One region of the Arthrobacter sp. UNCCL28 genome, then DNA from elsewhere that is predicted to be linked to it. Evidence: riboswitches for the same ligand, from Rfam matches in the RefSeq annotation. Region 1 holds a riboswitch; each other region holds the start of a gene.

What was found. Region 1 has a riboswitch for S-adenosylmethionine ahead of BLQ01_RS06355 (homoserine O-acetyltransferase MetX). Riboswitches for the same ligand answer to the same signal wherever they lie in the genome.
Region 2: it holds a riboswitch for S-adenosylmethionine, as region 1 does, so the genes downstream of both, BLQ01_RS03545 (aminotransferase class V-fold PLP-dependent enzyme) here and BLQ01_RS06355 (homoserine O-acetyltransferase MetX) in region 1, are expected to answer to the same signal.
Region 3: it holds a riboswitch for S-adenosylmethionine, as region 1 does, so the genes downstream of both, BLQ01_RS13875 (DUF1737 domain-containing protein) here and BLQ01_RS06355 (homoserine O-acetyltransferase MetX) in region 1, are expected to answer to the same signal.
Region 4: it holds a riboswitch for S-adenosylmethionine, as region 1 does, so the genes downstream of both, BLQ01_RS08280 (hypothetical protein) here and BLQ01_RS06355 (homoserine O-acetyltransferase MetX) in region 1, are expected to answer to the same signal.

Annotation. Positions count from the first base shown of each region.
Region 1 is NZ_FMWE01000002.1:358,193-364,074, forward strand. It holds gene BLQ01_RS06335 (alpha/beta hydrolase) at 1-71, opposite strand, end outside; gene BLQ01_RS06340 (SGNH/GDSL hydrolase family protein) at 142-984, shown strand; gene BLQ01_RS06345 (winged helix DNA-binding domain-containing protein) at 1,059-2,222, shown strand; gene BLQ01_RS06350 (hypothetical protein) at 2,317-2,799, shown strand; gene BLQ01_RS06355 (homoserine O-acetyltransferase MetX) at 2,836-3,957, opposite strand; SAM riboswitch class IV at 3,973-4,089, opposite strand; gene BLQ01_RS06360 (bifunctional o-acetylhomoserine/o-acetylserine sulfhydrylase) at 4,275-5,615, opposite strand; gene BLQ01_RS06365 (VOC family protein) at 5,818-5,882, shown strand, end outside.
Region 2 is NZ_FMWE01000001.1:788,768-794,649, forward strand. It holds gene BLQ01_RS03540 (class I SAM-dependent methyltransferase) at 1-622, opposite strand, end outside; gene BLQ01_RS03545 (aminotransferase class V-fold PLP-dependent enzyme) at 826-2,235, opposite strand; SAM riboswitch class IV at 2,267-2,380, opposite strand; gene hisN (histidinol-phosphatase) at 2,563-3,375, opposite strand; gene BLQ01_RS03555 (ribosome small subunit-dependent GTPase A) at 3,430-4,545, opposite strand; gene aroA (3-phosphoshikimate 1-carboxyvinyltransferase) at 4,548-5,882, opposite strand, start outside.
Region 3 is NZ_FMWE01000004.1:327,582-333,463, reverse strand. It holds gene BLQ01_RS13895 (UDP-N-acetylglucosamine 1-carboxyvinyltransferase) at 1-606, shown strand, start outside; gene BLQ01_RS13890 (glutamate--cysteine ligase 2) at 653-1,849, shown strand; gene BLQ01_RS13885 (O-succinylhomoserine sulfhydrylase) at 1,947-3,155, opposite strand; gene BLQ01_RS13880 (rhodanese-like domain-containing protein) at 3,156-3,566, opposite strand; gene BLQ01_RS13875 (DUF1737 domain-containing protein) at 3,563-3,829, opposite strand; SAM riboswitch class IV at 3,843-3,955, opposite strand; gene BLQ01_RS13870 (NtaA/DmoA family FMN-dependent monooxygenase) at 4,121-5,449, shown strand; gene BLQ01_RS13865 (aromatic amino acid ammonia-lyase) at 5,449-5,882, shown strand, end outside.
Region 4 is NZ_FMWE01000002.1:812,798-818,679, forward strand. It holds gene BLQ01_RS08260 (APC family permease) at 1-101, shown strand, start outside; gene BLQ01_RS08265 (endonuclease domain-containing protein) at 348-1,190, shown strand; gene BLQ01_RS08270 (helix-turn-helix domain-containing protein) at 1,283-1,858, opposite strand; gene BLQ01_RS08275 (sodium:solute symporter family protein) at 2,125-3,660, shown strand; SAM riboswitch class IV at 3,934-4,053, shown strand; gene BLQ01_RS08280 (hypothetical protein) at 4,070-4,387, shown strand; gene BLQ01_RS08285 (hypothetical protein) at 4,384-4,575, opposite strand; gene BLQ01_RS08290 (VIT1/CCC1 transporter family protein) at 4,805-5,882, shown strand, end outside.

The DNA of each region.
Region 1 (5,882 bases):
TTGCCTGCCCGCTCGGCTTCATCATGGGACCACAGGACGACAGGTGCTGGAAAGGGGGTTGCTTCAGTCATGGCTCCATTCTTGCAGTTACCCACAAGTAACAACCTACGGTGGCGTAGGGTCGCGGTCAGGGGGCAGGATATGAGCGTGAGTGAGAACAATCAGTTGTTGAAACCCGGCGATCCTGTACAAAAACACCCCTGGACCCGATACGTGGCACTGGGAGACTCCTTCACCGAAGGCATTGGGGACCCCGAGCCCCGGAATCCCGGCGGCCACCGCGGCTGGGCGGATCGGGTGGCGGAGGAACTGGGCCGCGGCCAGGAAGACTTTGCCTACGCCAACCTTGCCATCCGTGGCAGGCTGCTCCAGCAAATCATCGATGAACAGGTGGCCCACTGCCTGGAACTGCAGCCTGACCTGGTATCCATCTCCGCAGGCGGCAACGACCTCATCCGGCCAGGCGGCGACCCCGATCTTCTGGCCGAAAAACTCGATGCCGCAGTAGGTGAGTTGAGCTCCGGAGGCGCTGCGGTGGTGCTTTTCAACGGTCCGGACACGGCATCCTCCGTCCTCGGACGCATTCGCGGCAAGGTTGCCATCTACAACGAGAACCTCCGGACAGTGGCCGCGCGCCACGACGCCATCATCGCTGACATGTGGTCACTGAGGCAGCTGGCAGACCCGCAAATGTGGGACCCGGACCGCTTGCACTTCTCTCCCCTGGGCCACCACACGATCGCCATGATGGTCCTGGACGCCCTGAACGTCCAGCACACCCTCGAACCGCTGCTGCCCAAGCCCCTGCCGCCCCGCACGTGGCGGGAGGCCCGTTCTTCGGACCTCGTTTGGGCCCGCGAGTACTTTGTCCCCTGGGTTATCCGAAGACTGCGGCACCAGTCCTCCGGTGACGGCATCAGCCCCAAACGTCCGACGCCGGGTCCCGTCTTCGGTTCCAGCGGCACCGTGCTGCCACGACGCTAGGTTGACGTCCTGGTGCTGGTAATCCGGAGTCATGGTGGCTGCAGTTCCCGTAGCTTCAGATTCGTGTGGGCTCGATGACCGACAGCGCGTTGATGTTTGCCGAAAGCGTCCGGCTCCTGCGGCTGCGTCGGCAAGGATTGCGGGCTCCTTCGTCCGCGGATGCCGGGGATGTGGTCCGCAACCTGCTTGCAGTGCAGTCCCAGGAATTTCCGTATGCGCGGTGGACCCTTGCCCAAAGGACCACGGCTTCCACCACCGTCAATGACGTGGAAAGGGCCGTTGCAGAGGGAACCATCCTTAGGACGCACATCCTCCGGCCCACCTGGCATTTTGTGCACCGGGACGACCTCGGCTGGCTCATGGGACTCTCTGCGGACCGGCTCCATCAGGGAAACAAAGGCATGTACCGCCAAACAGGGGCTGACGCGGAATCGACCGCCCTCAGTGGCCGGATCCTGGCTTCGGCGGTTGCCGACGGCGCCCACAAGACCCGGGAAGAGCTGGGCGGGATACTGGAAAAAGCCGGTCTCCCCGGCAAAGGCCTGGGGTTCATTTACCACCTCATGCACGCCGAGATCAGCCGCATCCTGGTGAGCGGCTCCCCCATCCGCTCTGCCGGTGGCGCGCTGAAGCAGACGTATGCCCTCTTCGAGGAACGCGTGCCCGGCTTCGTTCGTGCGCCCCTGACAGGCGAGGACCGCGAAAAGGCCTTGGGCGGGTTGGCGCTTCGGTACTACACCAGCCGTGGACCCGCCACCATCAAGGACTGCGCCGTCTGGTCCGGGCTCACCATGAAAGATGTGAAGCTGGGCATCGAGGTCGCGGATACGTTGTCCCCCGGCGCCCTTGCCACGGTCACCCAGGACGGCCTGGGGTTTTACCTGGCCCGGGAAGATGTCAGTGAGCTCACCGATCCCGCGTGCTCGTCGCCGCCTGACGAAGCAGAACTACCCCGTGTTGACCTCATCCAGTGCTACGACGAATACGTCATGGGCTACTCACAGTCCAGGCACTACCTGGGCGGGACAGCGCCATACTTCCCCGAGGACAATGGACCTATGCACGTAGTCCTGCTGGAGGGCAGGTTGGCTGGATGGTGGCGGCACGGCTTTTCAGGGGGTGCCTGCCAAGTGGAGGCCCGGATGAACCGGGCGACAACCGCGGCGGAGCAGGAGGCCTTAGAGGCCGAAGTGGAAAGGTACGGCCGGTTCCTGGGCATGGAAGCCACGCTCGTGTGAAAGTGCCAGCGCCTCCGGACTGCTCGGTTCCCTTGGGCAAAGTCCATGCTGGATGGCAGGACTAAGCTGGAAGGAGACCTAGGAGGCCTGCACTGTGAACAATCTGATCTTCTGGATCATCGTCTGCTCGTGGCTGATTCCGCTCGGGATCCGCATGTACAACCGCTCCCGAGGCCGCCGGATCCAGCAAGGAACGTTCCGCGACCCCGGCTACCCACCGCAGAACCTGCCCGGTCCGGGCTACCCACCGCAGCAGAACTACCCCGGCCAGCCCTACCCCGCGGAAAGTCACCCGCAGCAGAACTACCCCGGCCAGCCGTACCCACCGGAAAGTTACCCGCAGCGGAACTACCCCGGCCATCCGTCCGAGCCGACCGTCATCCGCCCGGCGGAGACGTCACCGCAGTCCGGGTCGCCGTCGAGCACTTCATCCCCCGCGCCGTTTCCGTCAACCGGCGGATCGGAGCCGCAAGGCTACCGTGCCCGCAAATTGGCTGAGCTGGACGCGAAGTTCAGCAACGGAGAGATCGCCATGGAGGATTACATGAAGCAGCGCGGCGAGATCATGAACGGCTGAGGCTTACGGCCGACCCAGCCCGCGGCAGCCGGCAGCTCAGGCGAAGAAGGCTTCCCGAAGCTGCGGAGCGAGCTGCCCAATCTCCGTGAGGAAACCGTCGTGGCCGATCGGTGCCTCAATAACGTGGACCGGAACCCTACCAGGGAGCGCGGCTGCCAACTCCTGGGATTGAGCGGGAAAATACAGCCTGTCGCTATCGACCGCGGCCACGAAAAACTTCGCCGTGGTCCGCGACAAAGCTGACTCCAGGGATCCCCGGCCGCGTGCGACGTCGTGGGACATCAGGGCTTCTGTGATGGCGATGTAGCTGTTGGCATCAAAGCGGTGGACGAGCTTTGTCCCCTGGTGGTCCAGGTAGCTTTCCACCTGATACCTGCCACGCTCACCGAGCACCGCGGCGGCCAGGGGTGTCTCCTGGTGCTGGGCTTCCCGGCCGAAGCGGAAATCCAGTTCCAGCGCCGAGCGGTAAGTGATGTGGGCGATTCGCCGGGCCAAGGCCAGCCCGTGTTCAGGGGCCTTGCCTGCGTAGTAGTCGCCGTTGTTGAAGTTGGGGTCCTGGCGGATGGCCAGTGTTTGGGCCTGCGCGAAGGCGATCTGCTCGGCCGTGCTGTAGGCGCCTACGGAAATCACGGCGCAGCGTTTGACGCGTTCCGGGTAGGTCACAGCCCATTCCAGGGCGCGGGCACCGCCCATGGATCCACCCAGGACGGCGTGCCAGGAGTCGATTCCCAAGGCATCGGCGAGGCGCCCTTCTGCCACTGTGCTGTCGCGCAAGGTGACCAACGGAAACCGGGAGCCCCAGGGGCGGCCATCGGGTGCCTCCGACGACGGTCCCGTGCTTCCGTAGCAGCCGCCCACGATGTTGATGGAGACCACGAAGAACCTGTTGGTATCGATGGTGGCTCCGGGGCCCACCAATTGCTCCCACCAGCCTTCCTCGTCCGTGGCTCCCCGTGCCACGTGGGTGCTGCCCGTGAGGGCGTGCTGGATCAGGACGGCGTTGGAGGCATCTGCATTCAACTGGCCCCAGGTCTCGTAAGCCAGGACGACGTCGGGAAGGAACCCGCCGGCTTCAAGTTCCAACGGCCCGATGCCGGCGTACTTGACGGTTCCGTCTTCTTCTCCGGATTTTGGAAGGGCTGTAGCAGTAATGGTCATTCCTTTGACACCTTAACCTCGCGCTTGCCCGTCGCCTTGCGTGCGAACAGGCCAGGTCTTCACCCGGGGCACCCCACCGCGGAGGAGGGTTGCCGGCCAGCAAGCCGGGGCTGTGTGCTGGCACTCATGACCTAATACGAAGAGTCTAGGAAATGCAGGGCGGTTCTGGCGAAGAATGTGACAACAGTGTGACGGTTTTGGGCAGCTTCGTTCACCGATCACCGCCGTGGGATGCCGTCCGGCGAATAATCGACGGCCCGGACGGCATCCCCTTGGTTGAGGCGGCTACAGCCGCCTGACAGCCTTCAGCGGAGGGTTCAGGCTCCCTTGGCAGCCCGGAATCCGGCCTCGAGGTCTGCGATGATGTCATCCACGTGCTCGATGCCCACCGACAAACGCACCAACCCCGGGTTCACGCCCGCGGCGACCTGCTGCTCCACGGTCAACTGGCTGTGCGTGGTGGAGGCCGGGTGGATGACCAGGGATCGGACATCGCCGATGTTGGCAACATGCGAGTGCAGTTCCAGCGCGTCCACGAATCGCTTACCGGCTTCAACGCCGCCCTTGATGTTGAACGCCACAATGGCCCCGGTACCCCGGGGACCGTATTTGCGGCCGCGGTCATACCACGGGCTGGACGGCAGGCCCGCATAGGCCACCGATTCGACGTCGTCGTGGGCTTCCAGCCACTCGGCCACCTTGCTGGCGTTGGCTACATGGCGCTCCACCCGCAGGCTCAGCGTCTCAAGGCCTTGGGCAATCAGGAAGGCATTGAACGGTGAAACAGCTGAGCCGAGATCGCGGAGCAACTGGACGCGGGCCTTCAGGACGTAGGAGAGGTTGGCGCCCAATGCTCCGTCCTTGCCCAGGTCCCTCGCGTAGACAAGGCCGTTGTAGCTGGGGTCCGGGGTGTTGAAGCCCGGGTAGCGCTCCGGGTCCTTACCGAAATCGAAGTTGCCGGAATCGACAATCACGCCGGCAATGGCAGAACCGTGGCCGCCGAGATACTTGGTGGCGGAGTGGACCACGACGTCGGCGCCCCATTCAATGGGACGGATGAGGTAGGGCGTGGACAGCGTGTTGTCTACGATCAGTGGCACGCCGGCTTCGTGGGCAGTCCGGGCAACTCCCTCGATGTCCAGGACGTCCTGGCGCGGATTCGACACCACCTCGCCAAAGAAGAGCTTGGTGTTCGGCTGCACGGCATCGCGCCACTGGTCCAGGTTGTCCGGGTCCTGGACGAACGTCACCGAGATGCCGAACTTCTTCAGGGTGTGGGCCAGCAGGTTGTAGGTGCCGCCGTACAAGCTGGGGCTTGCAACGATGTGGTCTCCGGCCTCGGCGATGTTGAGGATGGCGAAGGTCTCCGCAGCCTGGCCCGAGCTCAGCAGGAGCGCACCCAAACCGCCTTCGAGGCTTGCGATCCTCTGTTCCACCGCATCCTGGGTGGGGTTGCCGATCCTGGTGTAGATGGGTGCGAGCTCAGCCAGGGCAAAGCGGTTGGCTGCGCTCTCGGCGCTGGGGAACACGAAGGACGTGGTCTGGTAGATCGGCAGCGCCCTTGCTCCCGTTGCGGAGTCGGGCTCCTGGCCTGCGTGGATCTGGCGGGTTTCGAAAGACCATCCTTGGGACATGGAGTTCTCCTGTTCGTGGCGCATGGGTTCTGTGGAAACGTGCTGCATGTGAGCTGGGCCCCAGTCTAGGAAGTGTCCGGAGCCTAAGACAGCTTTGTGACGCCGGTGGAATCTTTCGGTCTTTCAGCGTCTCTCCATGACGCCGCCCGTTAGCACTTATACACATCCCACCTTAGTTAGGCTTGACTTAGCTGAGACCCCGATCACAAAGTGCCAAGATGAAGCCATGCGCATGGATCACGTCTCTTACGCCTGTGAACGAGATGGCCTTTTGGCCACTACCGAACGAAT
Region 2 (5,882 bases), on a different contig from region 1:
AGGCGTCCTCCCACCAGGTGAAGTGACTTTCCAGGCCGGTGAACTCCGGGCCGACGACTGGCCGGAAGCCAGGCTTGTGGACATCGCCTGCATGCATGATGCGCGAGAGCCGATGAACCCAGGGGACCTCGGTATCCAACTGGTTCCAGATCAGGCCCAACATTCCATGCGGCCTCAGGATCCGGGCAATTTCCGTACTCGCTGCGAGCGGTTCGCACCAGTGCCAGGCCTGGGCGACACTGACGACGTCGAATGCTGAGTCCGCCAGTCCGGTTGACTCGGCAGTTCCCTCCAACGCGACGACGTTGGGGTGGGACTTCCGCAGCTGGTCCAGCATGTCGGTGGAAGGATCGACGGCGGCAACGTCCAGTCCGCGCTCCACGAGCAGTGCCGTGAACTTGCCCGTCCCCGCTCCGATGTCTGCGGCTGTCCCGGCTCCTTCGGGAACCAGCCACTCGACGGAGTCCAGGGGATACCCGGGCCGTACGCGGTCGTAGTGCTCTCCGCCATCCTGGAAGCTTTGGCCGAATTCATGGCGGCGGTGGGCATGAAGCTTGGGTCCACGTGGTCCGGCCGGTGCGGGAATGGCGGGCCGCCCGTTCGAGGCAGCCGTAGAACGTATCGCCACCAAAGACTCCTTCACAGGCTCGCCAAAAAGGTACCCTACGAATTTACCGCAGCGGACACGATCTGATGCCTCGCGTCCGGGAAGCCCACCGGTCCCGATGGAGCGGCTTGCCCCACGGTGATGTCTTAGTCGGCGGTGATGTCTTGGTCCGCGGTGGCGCTGTAGTCGACGGTGATGACTTGGTCGGCGAGGACGCTTTAGTCCACGGTGCAGGGAGCGGCGCCTGCTGTGCCAGGAGTATTGGGAGCCCACTCCGGGTAGGTCCGGTGGTCATTGGCAGGTACCCAGCGGCCTTCGTCCACCACGTAGTCCCAGCCAAGTCCGTTGTCCTTAAGGCTCTCGATGCCCGCCAGCAGCCTTGTGGCGTCCTCCAACCGGGAGCCAACGCCAAAGCTTGCACGCAGGGATCCCGAGGGAAGGCCCAGGCGCTTGAGCAACGGGTGGGCGCAGAAGCGGCCGTCCCGGAGGCCAACGCCGTGCTCGGCGGCCAGATAAGCGGCGACCAAACCGGCGTCGAATCCTTCCACGGAGAAGTTGACGACGCCAATGGTGTCCACGGAGTCGGAGAAGATCCGGTGGACCGTCACTCCGTCAATGGCCTCAAGACCGTCCACCAGGTAGGAGCGGATGGCGGCCTCGTGGGAGTGCCAGGCCTCCTGGTCCAGTCCGGCGAGGACCTGCGTCGCCCGTGCAAGGGTTGCGGCGCCGAGCACGTTGGGGGAGCCGCCCTCGTGACGGGCGGGTCCGGTGGCCCAACTGACGGAGTCCAGTCGGGCTTCACGGACGGCGCCTCCACCGGCCAGGTGCGGGGTGCCGGCGTCGAGCCAGTCCGGACGGCCCACCACTACACCGGCACCGAAGGGCGCGTACAACTTGTGGCCCGAGAAAACGATGTAGTCGACGTCGGCTTCGGTGATGTTGATCCTGCGGTGGGGCGCCAGCTGGGCTGCATCCACCACGATCCTGGCGCCGTACTCATGTGCCAGAGAAGCGAGTTCGGCTATCGGGAGGATCTCACCGGTGACGTTCGAGGCACCGGTGACTGCGAGGAGGCTGACCCCGCCCTGCGCCAACTCGGCGCGGAGCTTGTCCAGCGTCGCGGCCAGCGTGGAGGCCGCGACCACGCTGCGGTGCGGGACGCCTTGCCAGGGGAGCAGGTTGGCGTGGTGTTCAATGTCCAGGTAGAGGACTTCGCCGGAGAACCGGCCATCGGTCTGCGGAAGGCAGTCGGCCAAAAGGTTCAGGGAATCGGTGGTGTTCCGTGTAAAAATGACGGAATCGTCCGGGCGCCCACCCACGAAGTCGCGCACGATGTTCCGCGAGTTCTCATAGACCGAGGTACTGATCTGTGAAGCATACCCAGCGCCGCGGTGCACGCTGGCGTAGTAAGGCAGGACCTCGTTGAGATATGCCGAGACGATGGTCAGTGCCGGAGCCGATGCTCCATAGTCCAGGTTGGCGTAACGAACGTGGCCGCCTTGGATCAGCGGGGCCTGCAGCTCGGCGCCTGTGACCGCGGCGAGCGGGCGGATTGCAGCAGCTGCCGGTGACGGGGCTTCTTCGACAAAGGAAGGAATGGCGTTGGCATCGAACGTGACAGTACTCATGGGACCTCATTCAAGAGGGACCCCCATAGGGGATCCGCGCTTGCCGCATCCGTTCCGGACCGGCCGGGTCGTCACCCGGGGCACCCCACCGCGAATGGAGGGTTGCCGGCCAGCAAACCGGGGTTTAGCACTGGCACTCGTGACCTGTAAAAAAGGTTAGGGCACCTCCAGCGGCCCTCCAAAGTCGCTGCGCAATGTTAAGCACTTTGTTACGTCAGGCTTGTAAAACGGATCTTTGGCGAAGAAAAAACGGCAGACGCCCACCAAAGGGGGCATCCGCCGTCGAATATTCGCTGAAAGGACCTAAACGTTGCCAGCGGACTGGAACTAGAGGAGATCGTCCAAACCTGGGTTGAGACGCTTGAGTACCTCTGAGTGCAGGATTGAATTGGTCGCCAGTGCGTTGCCGCCGAAAGGGCCGTCCTCGCCTTCAAGGGAGGTAAAGCGGCCACCGGCCTCAGTCACGATCGGGACGAGGGCCGCCATGTCGTAGAGGTTCAGTTCGGGCTCGCAGGCGATGTCCACGGCACCCTCGGCGACGAGGCAGTAGGACCAAAAGTCACCGTAGGCGCGGGTTCGCCAGACGTCCTCCGTCAGTCCAAGGAACTCGTCCAGGTTGCCGCGTTCCTTCCAACCGGACAGGCTCGAGTACGACAACGAGGCATCGGAGAGCTGGGTGACGTTGGAGACCTTCAACCGCGTGGCCGCAGCCAGGGACCGGCCCATGTAGGCACCCATGTCCTTGGCGGCCCACCAGCGCTTGCCCAAGGCGGGGGCGCTGACAACACCCACAACCGGTTCTCCCTCATCAACCAACGCGATCAACGTAGCCCACACCGGTACACCCCGGACAAAGTTCTTGGTGCCATCGATGGGATCAATGATCCAACGGCGCGAGCCATGTCCGGTGCTGCCAAATTCCTCACCCAGGACTGCATCGCGGGGACGCGAACGCGAGAGTTGACCCCGGATGGCTTCCTCGGCCGCTTTGTCAGCGTCAGTGACAGGGGTGAGGTCGGGCTTGGTTTCGATCTTGAGGTCCAAAGCCTTGAAGCGATCCATGGTTTGGGCATCGACGGAATCAGCGAGGACGTGGGCAAGGCGCAGGTCATCGTTGTAGGTGGAAACGGGATGGGTCATGCCACCAAACTATCCTGAAACATTCGCTGCGGGGGGAGGTGAAGCCCCAAACGATCAGTTGACGGTGCCCAGTTCCTTGGTCTCTTTTGCTTCCAACCGTGGGTCCGCACCCAGCAGCCGGCGCAGCGAAGCCAACCGCGCCACACCCGACGGTCCGGCATGGCCCTCGTTCACCCATGAATCCAGTCCACAGTTGATGGCGGTGGCATCGTGCTTGCAGCCCCGTTCGCAAGCCTCGGTTCCAGGCTCGAGATCCGGGAAGGAATGCAGAATCCGGTCCGGATCCACGTGGGCAAGGCCGAAGGACCTGATGCCGGGAGTGTCGATGATCCAGCTGCCGGCCGGGGCGTCGGATAGTTTCAGGGCCAAGGCGGAGGAGGAAGTATGCCGGCCACGGCCTGTGACGGCATTGACGCCGCCGGTGGCCCGCTCTGCCCCCGTCAGGGCATTGACCATGGTGGACTTGCCGACGCCTGAATGGCCGAGCATCACGGTGACTTTTCCGCCGAGGTGGGAGCGCAGCTGCGCTACGGCATCCCTGTCCAGCCGGGCCGAGAGGCCGTCGTCGGATCGGGCGTCGATGCCGCCTGCTTCGGAGTCGGCGGTGCGGCTGATGATCACCGGGAAGTCCAGGCTGAGGTAGTTGGCGAGCAGTTCCGCTGGATCCTTGACATCCGCCTTGGTGATAAGAAGCAGCGGCTCAATGCCGGCGTCATAGGCTGCCACCAGGGCGCGATCGATGAACCCGGTGCGCGGTTCGGGGTTGGCGGCCGCCACCACAATGACCAACTGATCGGCATTGGCCACCACTACACGTTCGATCGGGTCGGTATCGTCGGCACTGCGGCGCAGGAGGGTCCGCCGTTCTTCCACCCTGACCAGCCTCGCCAGGGTGTCCGGCGATCCGGAGACGTCGCCCACCAAGGCCACGAAGTCCCCGGGTACTACCGGGTTCCGCCGCAATTCGCGGGCACGGGCAGCGATAACGACGCGGGCGTTCGCGGAATCCTCGTCCACAATCGCCCTGTAGCGCCCACGGTCAACGGTGATGATCCGGCCAATAACCGCGTCATCGTAGCTGGGCCTGTCCTTGGTCCTTGGCCTGGACCCTTTTTTGTTGGGTCGGATGCGGACGTCGGACTCATCCCAGGAGCGTGCATCACGGCCCATGGTCAGTTGTTCTCCACCGTGGTGCCGGAGATGGTTCCCACCATTCGGGCCCACATTTCAGGAAACTCCGGCATGGTCTTGGACGTCGTGGCGATGTCTTCGACCTGGACGCCCTCGACGGCGAGGCCCAAGATGGCTCCTGCCGTGGCCATGCGGTGGTCAGCGTAGCTGTGGACAACCCCGGCGTGCAGTGTGGCTGGTCGGATGATGAGGCCATCGGCGGTCTCTTCTGCGTCGCCGCCCAAGGCGTTGATTTCGTTGACCAGTGCTGCAAGCCGGTCTGTTTCGTGGCCACGGAGATGGGCAATGCCGGTCAGCCGCGAGGGGCCATCGGCCAGTGCGCACAAGGCAGCCACCGTGGGTGCGAGTTCACTGGTTTCGTCGAATTCCGAGCCCTTGACCACCGGGCCGCCCGTCACCGTGAGAGTCCCGTTTTCCAGCGTGACGGTGGCTCCCATTGCAGCGAGGATGGACCGCCACATATCGCCGACCTGGGTGGTTCCGGCCGGCCAATTGGGGATGCGGACAGTGCCCTGTGTTGCCAGTGCCGCGGCCAGGAAGGGCCCGGCGTTGGAGAGGTCCTGCTCGATCCTCTGGTCGAACGCCCGGATGGGTCCGGGGGACACCCTCCAATGGTTGGGCACGGAGTCATCAACGCTGACACCAACGCTGCGGAGGACTTCCACGGTCATGGTGATGTGGTCCAGGCTGGGCACGGGCTTGCCGACGTGTTCCAGGTGGAGTCCTTCGGTGAACCGCGCCCCCACCAGCAGCAATGCGGAGACAAACTGCGAGGACGCACTGGCATCGATCACCAAATGGCCGCCCCGGACTTCGCCGGTGCCTTCCACGGTGAAGGGAAGGGCCGACGGCGTCCTGCCGCCCTCTGCTGCAACAGGGACACCGAGGGCAATCAGGGCCTCGATGATGGTTCCCATGGGCCTGTTGCGGGCGTGGGGGTCGCCGTCGAAGACGGTAGCTCCGGCGCGCAAGGCGGCCAGCGGCGGTACGAACCGCATGACGGTACCTGCAAGGCCGCAGTCGATGGCAGTTCCGGCACTACCTGCAATGACGGCAGCAGGCTGCATCGGGGTGATTTCAAGATCCGGTCCGTAGTGGCCATCGCCGGTCACTTCGGTGACGGTGGCCCCCAATTGCCGCAATGCCTGGATCATCAGGGCTGAGTCACGGGAGTGCAGTGGAGCACGGAGGCGCGATGGACCGTCCGCCAAAGCCGCCAACACCAGGAACCTGTTGGTCAGCGACTTTGAACCAGGTACCGTCACCGTGGCGTCCACGGGGCCCCTTGCGAAGGGGGCCGGCCAGAGTGGCAACCC
Region 3 (5,882 bases), on a different contig from region 1:
GACCCCATCGAGGCAATGAGCCTGATCACCGCCGGGATTGTCACCAACTCCGAGGTCACCATCCGCCGTGTCCCCATCGAGTTCATGGAAATCGAGCTCGCCACCTTGGAGCAGATGGGCCAGAACCTCGAAATCTCCGGGGAGTACATGGCACGCAACGGCCGGACCCGCCTGGTGGACGTGACTACCAAGCCATCCGAGCTCCGCGCTCCCCAGGACAAGATCCACCCCATGCCGTTCCCCGGCCTGAACATCGACAACCTGCCGTTCTTCGCAGTCATCGCAGGCAACGCCGAAGGCCAGACCATGATCCACGACTGGGTCTACGAAAACCGTGCGATCTACCTGACGGAGCTCAATAAGCTGGGCGCCCAGGTGCAGTTGCTTGACCCGCACCGGATCTACGTCAATGGACCCACCAAGTGGCGTGCCGCGGAGATCGGCTGCCCGCCGGCCCTGCGTCCTGCCGCGTGCTTGCTCCTGGCAATGCTTGCTGCCCGTGGCACGTCCGAGCTCCGCAACATCTACGTGATCGAGCGCGGCTACGAGGATCTGGCAGAGCGGTTGAACACCATCGGCGCCAAGATCGAGTACTTCCAGGACTAGGCTCCACGCCACTGTCCTCCGCAGGCCGCCTGACGCAGAATGGAGCATGCGGACGTTCGGGGTTGAGGAAGAGCTGCTCATCGTCCATCCTGTGACGGGCGAACCCTTGGCCTTGGCCGATGCGCTGCTGGCCACCCACGACCAGCCTGCCACTGCGACCGGGCTCAGTCCCGAGCTCAAGCTCGAGCAGATCGAGACCCAAACCCGGCCCTGCCACAGCTACGCCGAACTCCGGCACCAGATCCGCCGTGGCAGGGTCATGGCCAATGAGGCGGCCCGCCGGCACGGCGCACAGGTTGCTGCGATCGCTACTTCTCCACTGGATTCGAACACCCACACCACCCCGGATCCCCGGTATGCCGCCATGCTGGACCGCTTTGGTATTACCGCCACTGAGCAATTGACGTGCGGATTCCACGTCCACACCTCCGTGGAGTCGCCGGAGGAGGGCGTGGTGGTACTGGACCACATCCGCGACAAACTCGCGGTGCTCACGGCGCTCTCCGCCAACTCGCCCTACTGGCGGGGACTCCCCACGGGGTTCGACAGCTATCGCACGCAGGCATGGAACCGTTGGCCCACCTCTGGACCCTCCGCTCTTTTCGGCTCCCTTACCGCGTATCGACGCCTTGTGAAGCGGCTGCTGGATACGGGCGTGATCCTGGATGAAGGCATGATCTACTTCGATGCCCGCATCTCCCGCAACCATCCCACCGTGGAGGTCCGGGTAGCCGACGTCTGCCTCCGCGCCGAGGACGCGGCCTTGATTGCGGTGCTGGTGCGGGCATTGGTGGAGACGGCTTCCCTGGAAATGCTCGACGGCGTTGAGCCCACCCCGGTGCCCACGGCACTCCTGCGGATGGCAAGTTGGCAGGCCAGCAATGCCGGGCTGCGCGGAGATCTCCTGGATTTCGGTGATTTCCGGCCACGTCCGGCAGCGGAAGTGGTGTGGGCGTTGGTGGATTATGTGAGCCCGGTCCTGGATGACCAGGGCGAATTGGAACTGGTCAAGGCCGGCATCCAGGAGTTGCTGGATCGAGGCAATGGCGCCCACGAGCAGCGGGAAGCGGCGGTGCGCTTTACCAACAGGAGGCACGGCGGTCAGAGCCAGGCGGGTAGTCCGCCTACCGCGGAAGCCTTGGCCGCCGTCGTCGGGCATGCAGCGAAGGTGACGGTCCGCGGAACCTCTGCCGACGCGCACAAGGAGCCCGCGCCGACGCTGGCCAGGGTCAGGCGGCCCTAGGTCCGCAGGTTTCCCCGGTCTTCCGTGGACTTCGCCACCGTGCCGGCAGCGTTGACTGCTCCGGCACGGTGGGAAGGATGCTTCCCCGGCTGCAGGATCAGACCTGCTTGAGGGCCTTCTCCAGGTCCAGGATGAGGTCGTCCACGTCTTCCAGGCCGACCGACAAACGGACCACGCCGTCGCTGAGGCCGATCGCGGCCCGGCCCTCCGGTCCCATGGCCCGGTGGGTGGTGGTGGCCGGGTGGGTGATGAGTGACTTGGAGTCACCGAGGTTGTTGGAAATGTCCACCACGCGCAGCCCATCGAGCAAGGCGAACGCAGCCTCCTTGGCTGAGCGTCCGGCCGAAGGCGACAACTCGAACGTCAGCACCGTACCGCCGGCCTTCATCTGTTTCGCGGCAAGCTCGTACTGCGGGTGGGACTTCAGCAGCGGGTATTTGACCCAGCTGATGGCGGGTTGCTGCTCAAGCCACTCTGCGATCTTCAAAGCCGATGCCGAGCTGTGGTTTACCCGCAGGCCGATGGTCTCCAAACCCTTGGTCAGCACCCAGGCATTGAACGCGGACAGCGACGGGCCGGTGTGCCGCATTAGCTGCTTGACCGGGCCGTCGATGAACTCCTTGGTCCCCAGGATCGCGCCGCCCAGAACACGGCCCTGGCCGTCGATGTGCTTGGTCCCGGAGTACACAATCACGTCCGCGCCCAGCTCACCGCAGCGCTGCAGCAGGGGAGTGGCGAAGACATTGTCGACGACGACGGTCGCCCCGGCGGCATGCGCCAGTTCGCTGACGGCCGCGATGTCCACGATTTCCTGCATGGGGTTGGACGGCGACTCGAAGAAGACGGCGGTGGTCGGCTCCGAGAGGGCTTCACGCCATTGGTCCAGATCCGGGCCATCCACGAATACCGTCTCCACGCCCCAACGGGGCAGGATCTCATTGAGGATCACAAAGCAGGAACCGAACAAGGAACGGGCGGCCACCACGCGGTCGCCGGCAGCCAGCAAGGCACCCAAGGCGGTGAACACCGCGGACATGCCGGACGCCGTCGCAAAGCATGCCTCGGTTCCTTCGAGCAGCCGCAGCCGCTCCTGGAAGGTGGCCACGGACGGGTTGCCGTAGCGGGAGTAGACGAAGCGTTCGTCCTCGCCGGTGAAGGCACGTTCGGCCGCAGCGGCTGACTCATAGACAAAGCCGGAGTTCAGGAAAACCGGCTCGGACGTTTCCTGGAAATTGGTGCGGTCAAGACCACCGCGAACGGCCTGGGTGTCAGGGCTCCAGCCGGCGGCGTCGGGATTGAATGTCACTTACTCGGTCCCCAGGTTCGTCGGCAGGCCGCGGTTTTTCCAGCCGTTTACGGTGCGCTCGCCGTAGCGGTCCGGTTCGCCTTCAAAGCCTTCAAGGACGTTGTAGGCAGTGAAGCCGGCTTGCGTCGCGGCGATCGCAGCGGAGATGGAGCGCTGGCCGGAGCGGCAGATGAAGACGAGCTCCACGGCTTCGTCCTCGGGTGCCTGCTGCTGCAGGTCCTCGATGAAGCGGGAATTAGGGATGCCGCCGGCGAGGTTCCACTGGATGAAGAGGGGATCGTTCTCCGTGGCTTTGGTGTCCGGGATGCCGATGTGGGCCCATTCGCCCTCGGTGCGGACATCCACCAGGATGGCGCCTTGTTCAAGCTTGGCCCACGCGTCCTGTGGGGTCAGGTCACCTGCGTAGCTCATGCGTGGCCCTCGAATGCTTCTTCGTCGTCGTAGTTCTCAAGCTGGTCCACTGCGTTGGCCACGGCTGCGTCAGCGTTGGCGATCGCGGCGGGAAGGACAATTGCTTGGGCAACAATGACGGTGGTGCCGTTGAACGTTGCTGCCGGGCTGCCATGGAGCACATAGCCCTCGGCGAGTGCGCTATGGATACGCTCACAAAATTCACGGTTGTCCGGGCCTGTAATCAGGCGGTAGGAGAGTTTTTCTTCAGTGGGTTCAGGCATTGCTGGTGCTCCTCAGTCACGCTTGCAGTTCGAATTTGTCGATACGCCGAGTAGTCACCTGAGGCACCCCGCCGGAGAGAGGGTTGCCGACCAGCAAGTCAGGGCTTTGCGCTGGTACTCATTACTCAAGAAAAACGTAACATCGACCGGCCTTGGGCCGCACTTGCGTGCTGTTCTCCGGTCGTCATGTTGCGTAATCGGAGGCCTCCCGGGACCTCACCAAATGTGACGTCCCGGGAGCATAATTGACCCAGTACGACCCCCTGTAACTTCGCATGAAATCAGGTCGCGGTGAACGGACAGAGCAGTTCTACACTCAAGCCCATGCTGCACTTTGGATGGTTTGTAGGCCACGGATTCGGTGTCCAGGGGTGGGGGACGCCGGGCTACGGCCTGGGCTACGACTGGAAGAAACCCGCCCTGTACCAAGAGGCCGTCCGGGCGTTCGAACAATCCGGTTTGGACCTCTTCATCATTGAGGATTCCCTCACCGTGCCGGACACGTACGGCGGATCGGCGGAGGTCTCCCTGGCTCATGCCTCCTTCGCACCCAAGCATGATCCCCTGGCGCTGGTCCCGTATCTTCTGTCCGCCACCGAGCACCTGGGGATCGTCCCGACGGTCAGCGCGTCCTTTTATCCGCCCTTCACAGCTGCCCGGCTCCTGGCCACGCTGCAACACTTCTCGGAAGGGCAGCTGGGCTGGAACGTGGTGACGTCCGGCAGCGACCTCGCCGCGCAGAACTACGGGCTGGACCAGCAGATAGAACACGACCTCCGGTATGAAAAGGCGGAGGAATTCGTCGACGTCGTCAGGCGGCTCTGGCGGAGTTGGGAACCTGGCGCTGTGGTTGAGGATGTGGAAGCCGGCATGTTCGCGGACCACAGCAAAGTGCATCCGATCAACCACCACGGCGACTTCTTCAAGGTACGCGGTCCCCTGAACACGGCGCCTTTGCCTGAAGAACCCGTGTTGGTGCAGGCCGGGGCGTCACCGCGGGGGAAAGCGTTCGCAGGTGGCCATGCCGACGTAGCCATTGCCTTGGCCCGCGGCGTTGACGGTATGAAGGCCTACCGGGACTCCATCCGTGCCGAGGCCGCCAAGGCAGGCAGGAACCCCGACGACGTCAAGGTACTTTTCGTCCTGAAGCCCACCGTGGTTGGCTCTACCGCCGAGGCTGAGGACTTGCGGGCCCAGCGCCGCGAGCTCACCCAGCGGGACATCGACAGCCAGCTCAACTCCATTTCGTATCTTTCGGTGATCGACTTCAAACAATTCGACCTCGATGCTCCACTGCCGGAACTGAGTACCAACAGCAACCAGGGGACCTTGGAACACTTCGCCAAGGCGGCGCCTCCCGGTTCCACTTTGCGTGAGATCCTGCAGGCCCGGAGCGGCGGGGCAGGGGATTCGATCATCGGCACGGTGGGCCAGATTGCCGACTACCTTGAGTCCACCGGCTCCGAGGTGGGCGGCGACGGGTTCCTCTTTTCCGGTTTTGTGGATCCGGTGACGGTCCATGGCGTGCTGGATAAACTCACTCCCGAACTGCGGCGCCGTGGCCTGTTGAGGAAGAGTTACGGCAATGGTGGGTTCCGGCAGAACCTCCTGGACTTTTGATGGCCTCTGTTGAGCCCCGCACCCTTCATCTGGGGATGACGCCGATTTCCGCGCGGAGTGTTGCCCTGACGGCCGCTGAGTCCTCGTTCCACGTGAAACTCAATCAAGATGCGTTGACTCTGATGACCCGCTCACGGGATGTTCTGGAGCATGCGGCGGCCGCCGGACAGCGGGTTTACGGGCTCAACACTTTGCTTGGATCCGGCAGGGATACCGCTGTGGAGGAGAAGTCACTGCTGGCGTATCAAATCCAAGTCGTCAGGTATCACAACAGCGGCGTGGGCTCCTATCTGGACCGTCCCGCTGCCCGCGCTGTGATCCTGGCCCGGCTCATCGGGTTCAGCCGGGGAGGTTCCGGCGTGCGCCCGGAGACAGCCGCTTTCTATGGGGAGATGCTGAACCGTGGAGTCCTTCCCGCCATCCCGCGCGAAGG
Region 4 (5,882 bases), 450 kb from region 1:
TCCTGTTCTTCGGGGAAGGCGAGATTGCCCCGGTGACCCGTGAAGTGCTGCGGGAGGCAGAGCCGGACATCACCCGCCGGCCTTGGGTGCACGTCGGCTGACCGCTCCCACCCTCGCCGCGTTCCTCCCCACTTCCTGGCGGGAGCGGGGAGCATGGATCCCGGATTCCCGTATCCAGGGATCAGCCTTGGGCCTCCTGCGCCGAGGCAACCGGGAAGGAACGCACCCACCACCCGAGGCAACCGGGAAGGAACGCACCCATCACGAATCCGGAAAGCCTCCTGGGTTACCCACATACGGGCACCCCGGCATTCCCTGCGCCCCCTCAGTCCCGGTGGACTTGCTGGATGGATGCTCTCCAATACCTTCAAAAAGTAGGCGGCGTGGCCCGGACCGGGCAACTCCTGGCCGCAGGCTACTCTCGTACGGACGTTGCCCGGCTGCCCACGCAGGGAGCCGGGCAACCGCGCCGTGGCGTCTTCATGCTCAAGGGCTGCAGGGCGGAATTTGCCGCGGCGATCCGGAACAACGCCAAAGTGACGTGCGCGAGCGCCGCCGGCCACTACGGTCTGTGGCTCAGGAGGCCGCCCGAACGGCACCACTTGGCGTGTAACCACGGCCATGGATCAGGTTTCGTGCGGCACCGGACCGTGAGGTTCGACGGCGATCCAACACTTCCCGTCGCGGGCGTGGAGGATGCCGTGATTCACTCGCTCGGATGCCTCGAGCCCAACGCCGCAGCAGCAATGGCGGTTTCGGCTGTTCGGCTTCACGGAGTGCCCTTGGCCCTGCTGCGGGAGGAACTCTCTGCAGACAAGTCGCGGCCGGCTCTGGTGATCCTTCAAGAACTCGATCTGCGGGCCGAATCCATCGTGGAAGTTGACGCCCAGTACCTGTTCAAAGCCCACGGGATTGGCTATGACGCCCAGGTGCAACTCCCAGGCATCGGCCGCGTGGACTTCCTGATCGAAGGAATGCTCATTGTGGAGGTGGACGGCTTCGCTTTCCATGCGGACCGGGCTTCCCTGCGCCGGGACCTGTTCCGGAACAACGCGTCCACACTCAAGGGATTCTCTGTCCTTCGCTATCCGCCGGAGGCAATCTGGTACGAACCGGACCGGGTTATTGCGGAAATCCGGGCAGTCTTGGAAAGGCTTCGCGACGTTCCTCCCCGGTTCGTCAGCAGCTGAATCGAACCTACCCCCGGCAGTGGCAAGGGCAAGGAGAACCACAGCTCCGAAAATTCGGGGTATCCGGGAAGGAGCGCCGTGGCTCGAAGGAACTAGCGGCTCGCCGCTGGCACCAGGACCCAGAGCACCTCGACGGTCTCGTCCGTGGGGTTGATCCACGTGTGGGGTTCACGGCCGGGGAAGGAGAGCGTGTCCCCTTCTTCGAGGTCGTACTCCTCGTTGGTCAGAATCAGCTTGATGCGGCCTTTGACCACATGCAGGACATCCACATCGCAATCCACGGCGTAGAGCTCGTTTTCCCCACGGCCCCGAGGTTCGATGGTGGCCTGCAGAATCTGGAGGCGGCGCTCCGAACGTGCCGTCAGCAACCGCTCCACGATGCCTTGGCCACCCAGGGAGATGCGGGGGCCGTCGTCGCGCTTGGTCAGGTGCGTTTCCGGGGCGGCGAACAAGTCGCCAACCGAGACCGACAACACCTGGCACAGGGTGACCAGGGAAGCGACCGACGGCGATGTCAGATCGCGCTCCACTCGGCTGAGGAAGCCCTTGGTCAGCCCGGTAGCGTCCGCCACTTGCTCGATGGTGAGTCGCTGCGCCTGCCGGGCTGCGCGGATTCTGGAACCGATGGCAACGGGTACATTGCTCGGTTCAACGGGGAGAGCCTTCATTCACGAACCTTTCAGGCCTGTCATGTGGCCCTGTCATTGGAGCAATAGTAGCCGGGAGACGGGCCAACAAGGCCAGAATCCGCGTAACCATGACCAAAGCATCTTGACTGTTACTCCGATCACAACATATCCTCAGAGGCAACAAGTGTTGTCTGTGAGGCACACAACACCTCCCCAATCTCCAATCGTCAGCACAGAGACTTCGACGCTTCGCAGGAGTATCGTCGAAAACCCCAACCTCCGTGCATCAGCTCCAAGGACCGTTCATGGAATCTTCGGCTATTAACATCGCAATCGTGGTGGTGTACCTGCTTGCCATGCTGGCATTCGGCTGGTGGGGCAAGTCCCGCACCAAGAACAACAGCGACTTCCTGGTGGCCGGCCGCCGCCTGGGCCCCTTCCTTTACACAGGAACCATGGCCGCAGTGGTCCTCGGTGGCGCATCCACCGTGGGCGGCGTAGGCCTCGGCTACAAGTTCGGCATCTCCGGCATGTGGCTGGTCGTAGCCATTGGCTCGGGCGTCCTGCTGCTCAGCCTGCTGTTCGCCGGCACCATCCAGCGCCTGAAGATCTACACGGTCTCCCAGATGCTGAGCCTGCGCTACGGCAGCAGGGCAACACAGACCTCCGGCATCGTCATGCTGGCCTACACACTCATGCTCTGCGCAACCTCCACCGGCGCCTACGCCACCATCTTCGTGGTCCTCTTCGATTGGGAACGCTGGCTGGCGATCGCAGTCGGCGGCGCGATCGTCCTGGTCTACTCCACCATCGGCGGCATGTGGTCCATTACCCTGGCCGACCAAGTGCAGTTCATCATCAAGACCGTAGGCATCTTCTTCCTCATGCTCCCGTTCGTCATGAACGCAGCCGGTGGCATGGATGGCATCCGTTCACGGCTTGAGGACAGCTTCTTCCAGATCGACGGCATCGGCACCCAGACCATCATCACGTACTTTGTGGTCTACACCCTGGGCCTGCTGATCGGCCAGGACATCTGGCAGCGTGTGTTCACTGCCAAGACCCCCACCGTTGCACGCTGGGGCGGCGCCACCGCCGGTGTTTACTGCATCCTCTACGGCATCGCAGGTGCACTGATCGGCCTGGCTGCCCGTGTAGCCCTCCCGGATATCGACGTCGCAAACCTCGGCAAGGACGTTGTCTACGCAGAGGTTGCAACGCACATCCTGCCCGTCGGTATCGGCGGCCTGGTGATGGCAGCAGCTGTTGCCGCCATGATGTCCACCGCTTCCGGAGCGTTGATTGCAGCAGCAACGGTTGCACGCGCCGACGTAGTTCCGTTCGTGGCCAGCTGGTTCGGCAAGACCATCAACACCGATGACAGCGAGAACCCCGAGCACGACGTCAAGGCCAACCGCTACTGGGTCCTTGGACTCGGTGTTGTGGCCGTACTGATCTCCATGGCCGCACAGGACGTGGTGGTTGCCCTCACCATCGCTTACGACATCCTGGTCGGCGGCCTCCTCGTGGCAATCCTCGGCGGCCTGGTGTGGAAGCGCGGTACGGGCATCGCCGCCGCGTGGTCCATGGCAGTTGGCTCGGTGCTGACGCTTGCCCTGCTGATCCTCTTCGCCGTCGGTATCATTCCGAGTGCGGACGGCGTCTACGCCAACGAGCCGATCTACTACGGTCTCGCCGCCTCGTTCATCGCCTACGTGGTGATTTCGCTGCTCACCCCGCCCACCGACCCCGCAGTCCGTGAGGCCTGGGACAAGCGCGTTGCCGGGGCCGTCTCTGAGGAACTTCCCCCTGAGGCCCACCCGGTCAGCAGCCACAAGTAGGACCCCACGCAATACCCCAACAACAAAGTTCGACGGCGGCGCCTCCCCTTTTCGGGGAAGCGCCGCCGTTGTTTTTCCCCGGGGAAGAGGGCGTTGCGTGGCCCGCTTTGCTCCCTAAAACCTCGCCAAAGCCCGCAGAGCAGGCCTCACAACGGGAAGGAAGAGGGCGTTGGGTGGCCCGCTTTGCTCCCTAAAACCTCGCCAAAGCCCGCAAAGCAGGCCTCACAACGGGAAGGAGGGAGGGGTGGGTGCTGTGCGGTAGGGTTGTCCCAGCTTCAAGAGATGTGGTGCCAAGCTCCGACTGGCCACACACCAACCCCATGTTCACGGGTGGTTCGGATGAGGAAGCGGCCCGTCCCGGACCAGAGACAACCGAGCGGGCAAGAGCACTCCCCCAAGGAGAAGTCCCTTGCCGTACCAAGGCGCTACCACCCCGGCCGACTCATCAGACCCGGCAATTTCCAAGCCCACGGCCCCCGTTGCCTCGACGGTCGCGGTGATTCCCGCCGTCGATCTCTTCCTCGGCACGGTGACGATCGTGGCAAAAGCCGGAACGGCGAAGTTCCGCCATCCCCAACCGCACCTGATCGCGGGGGCGTTGGCCCGGGCCGTCAGGCCCACCCGCTGGTGCGGGCCGACCAGGACCCTCACGGTGACTGTTGCCGCCGTCGGCCAACGGGCGGGTGCGCAGCAGCACTACACCCTCACCGACCAGGACCCGTCCTAGATCTCCTCGTCTTCCTCACGGAATTCTTCAGACTCGTCCAGGGGAACCACGCGTTCGTCGTCCTCCGGGGCGTCTACTTCCTCTACCCAGGGCTCGTCCACTGGCTGATCTTCGGCGTAATCGTAGGCCGGGTCGGACTCAATGGTGGTCCGTTCCGGGTGGTTGGCGTGTGATTCGGTGGTGTCCATGGTGCAACCTCCGTCTCGCGGGCCGCTCAAAGCCCTGGTGACCGTGTGCGGGGTGGGCCCCGCCCCTGTCCTTCCATCTGAGCACCGGCGCAGGCGAGGGTCAAGGGCCCAAAATTACGGTGCGCCGAACATTCCGATTGAGGAATACCGGCCAAAAAACCGCGCAAATACGCGGTACAGTGGGGCGTGCAATGGGGCCGCAACTACCCCACCCAGCACAGGAGAAAAAGTGCAAAAGCACCAGGAATCCCACGGTTCGTCGAGCCCCGCTCCGGACCCCGCCCCCGAAACAGCAGACCCCGGCAACGCCTCGCAGCATCCCACGTCCTCGGACATCCGCCGCTGGCGGCAGTACCTGGCCGACGAGCGGGCCGAAGCCGCCGTCTACCGCGAACTCGCCCAGCGACGCGATGGAGAAGAGCGCCAAATCCTGCTGGCTCTGGCAGAGGCCGAAGGCCGCCACGAGGCCCACTGGCTCAAGCTCCTGGGCGAGCACGCCGGAATGCCCAAGGCAGCATCTGCCCGGAGCCAGTTCCTGGGCTTCCTGGCCCGCAACTTCGGATCAGTCTTCGTACTCGCCCTGGCCCAGCGCGCAGAGGGCCGCTCCCCTTACGGCACCGAACCCGCAGCAACTCCTGCCATGGTGGCTGACGAGCAGATCCACGAGGAAGTTGTCCGTGGCCTGGCAACGCGTGGACGGAACAGGCTCTCCGGAACTTTCCGGGCCGCGGTCTTCGGTGCCAACGACGGTTTGGTGAGCAACCTTTCGCTGGTCATGGGCATGGCCGCAACAGGTGTGCCCAGTCCCGTGGTGCTGATGAGCGGAGTGGCAGGCCTATTGGCTGGCGCGTTGTCCATGGGCGCCGGGGAGTACGTCTCGGTCCGCTCCCAGCGCGAACTACTCAACGCTACGTTGCCAACGCAAGCCACCCTCACGGCCGCACCGTCCCTGGACATCGAGCACAACGAATTGGTCCTGGTCTACCTAGCCCGCGGAATGACGCGTGAGGCCGCAGAGCACCGGGCCGCGGAGCGCATGGGCTTGTTCAGCTGCGATTGCGATCCCAGCCTTTCCTTGCAGCCTGAGAAGCCTGCCACCGATGAGCACGAATCCGTTGGCTCGGCGTGGGGCGCGGCAATGTCCAGTTTCTGCTTCTTCGCCTCCGGCGCCATCGTTCCCATCCTGCCTTTCATTTTTGGGATGACCGGCTTCGCCGCCTTGGTAGTGGCCGGCGCTTTGGTGGGCGTCGCGCTTCTGGCGACCGGCGCCGTCGTGGGCTTGCTGTCCGGAACCTCGCCGCTGAGCC